Regions from separate parts of the Streptomyces sp. PTL18 genome, predicted to be linked through region 2. Evidence: riboswitches for the same ligand, from Rfam matches in the RefSeq annotation. Region 2 holds a riboswitch; the other holds the start of a gene.
The links. A riboswitch is a leader RNA that binds a small molecule or an ion and turns the genes downstream of it on or off. The one in region 2 is predicted to bind glycine.

Region 1 (3,201 bases), on a different contig from region 2:
AACCGGTGGCCTCGGCGAGACGTTCCTCCAGCTCGCGGATGAGCGTGAGGTAGCCCTGGGCCTGCTCGGCGGGCGCGAAGGGGTGCAGCTGACCGAACTCCGGCCAGGTCACCGGCTCCATCTCGGTGGTCGCGTTGAGCTTCATGGTGCAGGAGCCCAGCGGGATCATGCCGCGGTCGAGCGCGTAGTCGCGGTCGGCCAGCCTGCGCAGGTAGCGCAGCATCGCGGTCTCGGAGCGGTGCTGGTGGAAGACCGGGTGGGTGAGGTAGTCGTCGGTGCGCAGCAGGTGCTGCGGGAGCGCCTCCTCGGCGGTCGCGTCCAGCGCGTCGATGTCGCCCCCGACGCCGAAGGCGTTCCACACCGCGCGCAGCTGGGCCCGGCCGGTGGTCTCGTCGCAGGCGGCCGAGACGTGGTCGGCGTCGACGAGGCGCAGGTTGACGCCCTGGTCCCGGGCGGCGGCGACGATGTCCGCGGCCCGCCCCGGGACACGGACGGTGACGGTGTCGAAGTAGGCGCCGTGGACGACCTCGACCCCGCCGGCCGTCAGGCCCGCTGCGAGGACCGCGGCGTACCGGTGGGTGCGCCGGGCGATGTTCCGCAGGCCCTCGGGCCCGTGGTAGACGGCGTACATCCCGGCCATCACGGCGAGCAGCACCTGAGCGGTGCAGATGTTGCTGGTCGCCTTCTCGCGGCGGATGTGCTGCTCGCGCGTCTGCAGGGCGAGCCGGTACGCCTTGTGGCCGTCGGCGTCCACGGAGACTCCCACGAGCCGGCCGGGCAGGCTGCGGGCGAACTTCTCGTGGACCGCCATGTAACCCGCGTGCGGGCCGCCGAAGCCCATCGGGACGCCGAAGCGCTGCGTGGTGCCCACGGCGATGTCGGCGCCCAGCTCACCGGGAGACGTCAGCAGCGTGAGCGCGAGCAGATCGGCGGCGACGGTGACCAGGGCGCCCAGCCGGTGGGCCCGGTCGATGAGGGGCTTGATGTCGCGTACGGCACCCGAGGCGCCCGGGTACTGGATCAGTACGCCGTTGATCTCCCGCTCGGCGACCTCGGCGGGGATGCCGTCGCTGAGGTCGGCGACGACGACCTCGACACCGGTGGGCTCGGCTCGGGTCCGGATCACGGCGATGGTCTGGGGCAGCGCGTCCGCGTCGACCAGGAACAGGCCCCTCTTGTTCTTGCCCATGCGCCGGGACAGCGCCATGGCCTCGGCGGCGGCGGTGCCCTCGTCGAGCAGGGACGCGCCCGAGGTCGGCAGGCCCGTGAGGTCGGCGACCATGGTCTGGAAGTTGAGCAGCGCCTCGAGCCGGCCCTGGGAGATCTCCGGCTGGTACGGCGTGTAGGCGGTGTACCAGGCCGGGTTCTCCATGACGTTGCGCAGGATGACCGGTGGCGTGAAGGTGCCGTGGTACCCGAGACCGATCATGGAGTCCAGGACCTTGTTGCGGCCGGCGAGGGAGCGCAGCTCGGCCAGCACCTCGGCCTCGGTGCGCGCACCCGGCAGGTCCAGGGCATCGGCGTTCTTGATCACATCGGGCACCGCGGCGGCGGTGAGCTCGTCGAGCGAGCCGTAGCCGACCTGCGCGAGCATCTTGGCCCGCGCCTCCTGATCGGGGCCGATGTGGCGGTACTCGAACGGAGTGCCCTGTTCGAGCTCGGAGAGCGGAATGCGCTGGGCGGTCATTGCGGAGGCCTCCTGGTCTGACGCGACCTTCGAGGGGCACCACGGCGCGGGTACCCCGACGGCCTCCCCCTCTGTCATCTCGACCTGAGAGCTTCACCGGTCCGCCCGAAGGCGGGCCGGCTTTCACCGTCGGTGAGAGCGGAAGCCGTCGACACCCGCTCTGCTTTCCAGAGTGACCTCGTCCGTGCGGTACCTGGGCCTGAGAGATTCCGGGGAGGATTTGCTCCTTCGGCGCCTCCGGATCACTCCGGAGGACTCTCCCGCACGGGGTCAACGGCCGCTTGCCAGACTACCAGCGAGGACGAGTCGACAGCCGGTGCGGGAAGACCCTCAAGTGGCCGCCTCCCTGAATCTGCTCTTTCGTAGTGCTTACGGATGCGTTGCGACCAATTGGAGGGACCGTGCAGACCGACATCGATCCGCGGAATCTGATCGGCCGCAAGGCGTTCGACCGCAACGGCCACAAGATCGGCACGATCGACGAGGTGTACCTCGACGACGCGACGGGTGTACCGGAGTGGGCGGCCATACGAACGGGCTTGTTCGGCAGGGACGCGTTCGTCCCCCTGGAGCCCAGCGAGCTGGTCGAGGGTTCACTGTACGTCCCCTTCGAACGCTCCCTGATCAAGGAGGCCCCCGACTTCGGCGTCGGCCGCCACCTGTCCCCCGAACAGGAGCTGCAGCTCTACCACCACTACGGCCTGGACGTGTCCGCACCACCGCCCCCGGACCGCGACTTCGGCCATCTGGCGGGGTCGGACGAGACGTGACGGCCCCGCGGGCAGATGTCCGTGCCCGCTCAACGGTGTCGGGCACCGGTGTCTGCGGGGCCGGGTGCCCCGGCGGTACCGGGGACCTCGGGGACGAGCGGCAGCGGGTCGGCCGGCTCCAGCTGAGGGTCGTCGACGCTGAACGTGCGGACCCGGCCCGGCTCCGACTGCGGTGTCTCGAACCGTACGGTCACCCTGCCCAGCCCACTGCCCTGGACCCACCCCGGCCCGTACTCGGCGTGACGGACGTCATGCCCCGCGAGCCAGACCCGCTCGGGTGACGATGCCGGCTCTTCGGCGAGGGGGTCCGCCGCGTCCGGCCGCTCCTCCGCCGCGGGCTCCCCCGCCGCCAGGTGGGCCTGCGCGAACAGGTCCTCCTGTGTGTAGTCGGCGAGTCCGCCGACCCCCACCCCCAGCAGCCGCACCCCGCCGGTGGTGTCCACGGAGTCGAGCAGCCGCGCCGCCGCCTCCCGCACCACCGCGGGATCGTCCGTGGGCCCCCGCAGGGTCTCGGACCGGGTCAGGGTGGAGAAGTCGTACCGCCGCACCTTCAGCACGATGGTCCGTCCCGACAACCCGGCGTCCCGCAGTCTGCGCACACACCGGTCCGCCAGCCGCTGCACCTCCAGACCGATCCGCAGCCGGTCGTGGATGTCGACGTCGTACGTGTCCTCGACGGACACCGACTTGGCCTCCCGCTCGGCCACCACCGGCCGCTCGTCGTGCGCCAGCGCCATCGCGTAC
Region 2 (3,201 bases):
TCTCGGAGGCGATCATCTCCAGGGTGGACTGCTGGCGGTGCAGCTCGGCGTCGACGGCGGCGGCGACGTCCGGGTCGAGCTCGTGCAGGGGCGTGTTCAGAAGGGTCATCTGACCAGGTGCTCCTCAGCCGGCGATGTGGGTGTCGTACTCGTCGGCGGACAGCAGGTCGGCCGGCTCCTCGGACACGCGTACCTTGAACAGCCAGCCGCCCTCGAAGGGCTCGGAGTTCACCAGCGACGGGTCGTTGACCACGTCCTCGTTGACCTCCGTGACCTCGCCGCCGACCGGGGAGTAGAGGTCGCTGACCGACTTGGTCGACTCCAGCTCACCGCAGGTCTCGCCCGCGGTCACCGTGTCACCGACCTCCGGGAGCTGGACGAACACGACATCGCCGAGCGCGTTGGCCGCGTGCTCCGTGATGCCGACCGTCGCGACGCCGTCCTCGGCGTCCGACAGCCACTCGTGCTCCTTGCTGTAGCGCAGCTGCTGGGGGTTGCTCATGGCCTGAATTCTCCTGTACGCGGGGGAGTGGTGGTGAAGGGAGTGCTGCTGGAGACGTGCGCGAGCACGGCGGGGGCGCGCGCGGTCACGTCACCTGCCCGTCGAGTGCCTACTTCTGGCGCTTGTAGAACGGCAGCGCCACGACCTCGTGCGGCTCGTGGCTGCCCCGGATGTCCACCCCGACCCCGGGGGTGCCCGGCGCCGAGTGCGCGGCGTCGACGTACGCCATCGCGATCGGCCTGCCCAGCGTGGGGGAGGGCGCCCCGGAGGTGACCTCGCCGATCACCTCGCCGCCCGCGACGACCGGGTACCCGGCGCGCGGAACGCGACGGCCCTCGGCGACCAGGCCGACGAGGACGCGCGGCGGGTTCTCCCGGGCACGGGACGCGGCTGCCTCCAGCGCGGCACGCCCTACGAAGTCGCCCTCCTTCTCGAACTTCACCACCCGGCCGAGCCCGGCGTCGAAGGGCGTCAGCGCGGTGCCCAGCTCGTGCCCGTACAGCGGCATGCCCGCCTCCAGGCGCAGGGTGTCCCGGCAGGACAGCCCGCAGGGGGCCAGGCCGACGGGCGCGCCCGCCTCGGTCAGCGCCTGCCACAGCTTCTCGGCGTGCTCGGGCGCGACGAACAGTTCGAAGCCGTCCTCGCCGGTGTAGCCGGTGCGCGCGATGAGGGCGGGGACGCCCGCGACCGTGCCGGGAAGGCCGGCGTAGTACTTCAGGCCGTCCAGCTCGGCGTCGGTGAGCGACTTCAGGATGCCGGGGGACTGGGGGCCCTGGACGGCGATCAGCGCATAGGCGTCCCGGTCGTCGCGCACCGCGGCGGCGAAGCCCGCGGCCCGCTCGGTCAGCGCGTCCAGCACCACCTGGGCGTTGGAGGCGTTGGCGACGACCATGTACTCGGTGTCGGCGAGCCGGTAGACGATCAGGTCGTCCAGGATGCCGCCGTCCTCCTGGCAGATCATGGTGTAGCGGGCGCGGCCCACACGGACGGAGGCGATGTCGCCGACGAGCGCGTGGTTGAGGAACCGGTCCGCCTCCGGCCCGGTCACCGTGATCTCGCCCATGTGCGAGAGGTCGAACAGCCCTGCCCTGGTACGGACGGCGACGTGCTCGTCGCGCTCGGAGCCGTACCTGAGGGGCATGTCCCAGCCGGCGAAGTCGGTCATCGTCGCGCCGAGCGAACGATGCAGGGCATCGAGCGCGGTACGGCGCAGGGGGCTACTGCTCATCGGTTGTGCTCCCAAGACGTGGGGTCCCCCCACGCGAGCGCAGCCGGGCATGGGGGAGGCGAGGACGGTCCTCCCCATCTGTCATCGGAACCTGAGAGGTTCGCCGTGATCGCCCGCGCGGCGGGGCGTCACGGCTTGCACCTTGGGTGGAGCCACCGGGAGGCGGCCCGCTTTCCAGATGTGCCTCGCCCGCGCGGTATCGGGGCCTGAGAGATTCAAGGGAGGGACTTGCTCCTTCGGCGCCCGGGCCCACGTACGCAAGCCGTACGTCCCCGGAACTCTCCCGCGCGGATTCAAGCGGCCGGTATGCAGTTGGCGCGCACATCATTGCACGCCGCGCCCGATCCCGGCAGGGCGGCACTTGTAACCGGCTTGTGGCCGTACGCGAACGCCACCACGAGAATCGTCCATTACCTTCTCTTTACGCTCGGTGGGGACGGGACTTCCTGACCGCAAGGGAGGACGATCACGGTGAACAGGACGACGGCGTACGCCACCACGGGCATCGCGGTACCCCGGCAGCCCGTCGCCCCGGCCCGGGAGGCCGGCGCGCCGGCGCCGGCGCCGGTGGTCCGCGACCTGCGCGACCGCAGGGGCCGCAGCCCGTACGGGCTCACCTTCGGCGCCCACGACCTCGTCGTGGTCACCGGCCTGCCCGGCAGCGGCAAGTCCACCCTTATGCGGCGCGCGGTGGCCGGCGCCCGCATCGACTCCCAGGACACCCGCGACCGCTGGGACGCGCGTGTGGCCCGCTTCCTGCCGTACGCGGTGTACCGGCCCCTGGTCCGCCTCGCCCACTACGCGGCCCTGCGAAGCGCCGTGCGCGCCGGCACCGGGGTCGTCGTGCACGACTGCGGCACCCAGACCTGGGTGCGCACCTGGCTGGTCCGCGCGGCCGGGCGCCGCGGCGGCACGCTCCACCTGCTCCTGCTCGACGTCACCCCCGACACGGCCCTGGACGGCCAGCGCGAGCGGGGCCGGGGCGTCTCCCGGTACGCCTTCCTGCGCCACCGCCGCGCCACCCGCCGGCTGCTGGGCTCCGTCGAGCGGGGCCTGCTTCCGAAGGGCTGCGGTTCGGCGGTCCTGCTCGACCGGGACGCGGCGGACGTGCTGCGCCGGATCGACTTCGCGGTCCGGGCGGAAGGAGCGGAATGAATCGCGCTGCCCGCACACCCGTTAGCCTTTTCGCCACACCAGTGGTAATCGGCAGGCGGTAGGCAGATGGACTTCCCGGCGGACCTTCCCGCGGACTTCCCCGCACAGGCGCACCCCCATCCGCACGGCGGATGGCCGGGCAACGAGCTGGAGGAGGTGCTCTCCGCCTCGCTCGGCATCCCCTCGGCGGGCGGCCGGATCGTCGAGGTGCTCGGCCGCAGCCACCTGTGGGTGCCGCTGCCGAACGGCGGAGGCCCGCACAGCGGCCCCCTCGACCTGCCCACGGCGGAGATCGAGGGTCAGGCGTACGTCCCGG

Region 1: linked by a shared signal. The riboswitch ahead of gcvP (aminomethyl-transferring glycine dehydrogenase) and the one ahead of gcvT (glycine cleavage system aminomethyltransferase GcvT) in region 2 are both predicted to bind glycine.

Annotation. Positions count from the first base shown of each region.
Region 1 covers NZ_JCAJZO010000017.1:145,849-149,049, forward strand. Annotated here, with positions in the region: gene gcvP (aminomethyl-transferring glycine dehydrogenase) at 1-1,687, opposite strand, end outside; glycine riboswitch at 1,865-1,960, opposite strand; gene AC5WS8_RS27580 (PRC-barrel domain-containing protein) at 2,089-2,457, shown strand; gene AC5WS8_RS27585 (DNA polymerase IV) at 2,487-3,201, opposite strand, start outside.
Region 2 covers NZ_JCAJZO010000023.1:61,202-64,402, reverse strand. Annotated here, with positions in the region: gene glyA (serine hydroxymethyltransferase) at 1-109, opposite strand, end outside; gene gcvH (glycine cleavage system protein GcvH) at 125-502, opposite strand; gene gcvT (glycine cleavage system aminomethyltransferase GcvT) at 612-1,730, opposite strand; glycine riboswitch at 1,799-1,914, opposite strand; glycine riboswitch at 1,915-2,026, opposite strand; gene AC5WS8_RS31220 (AAA family ATPase) at 2,196-2,885, shown strand; gene AC5WS8_RS31215 (enhanced serine sensitivity protein SseB) at 2,952-3,201, shown strand, end outside.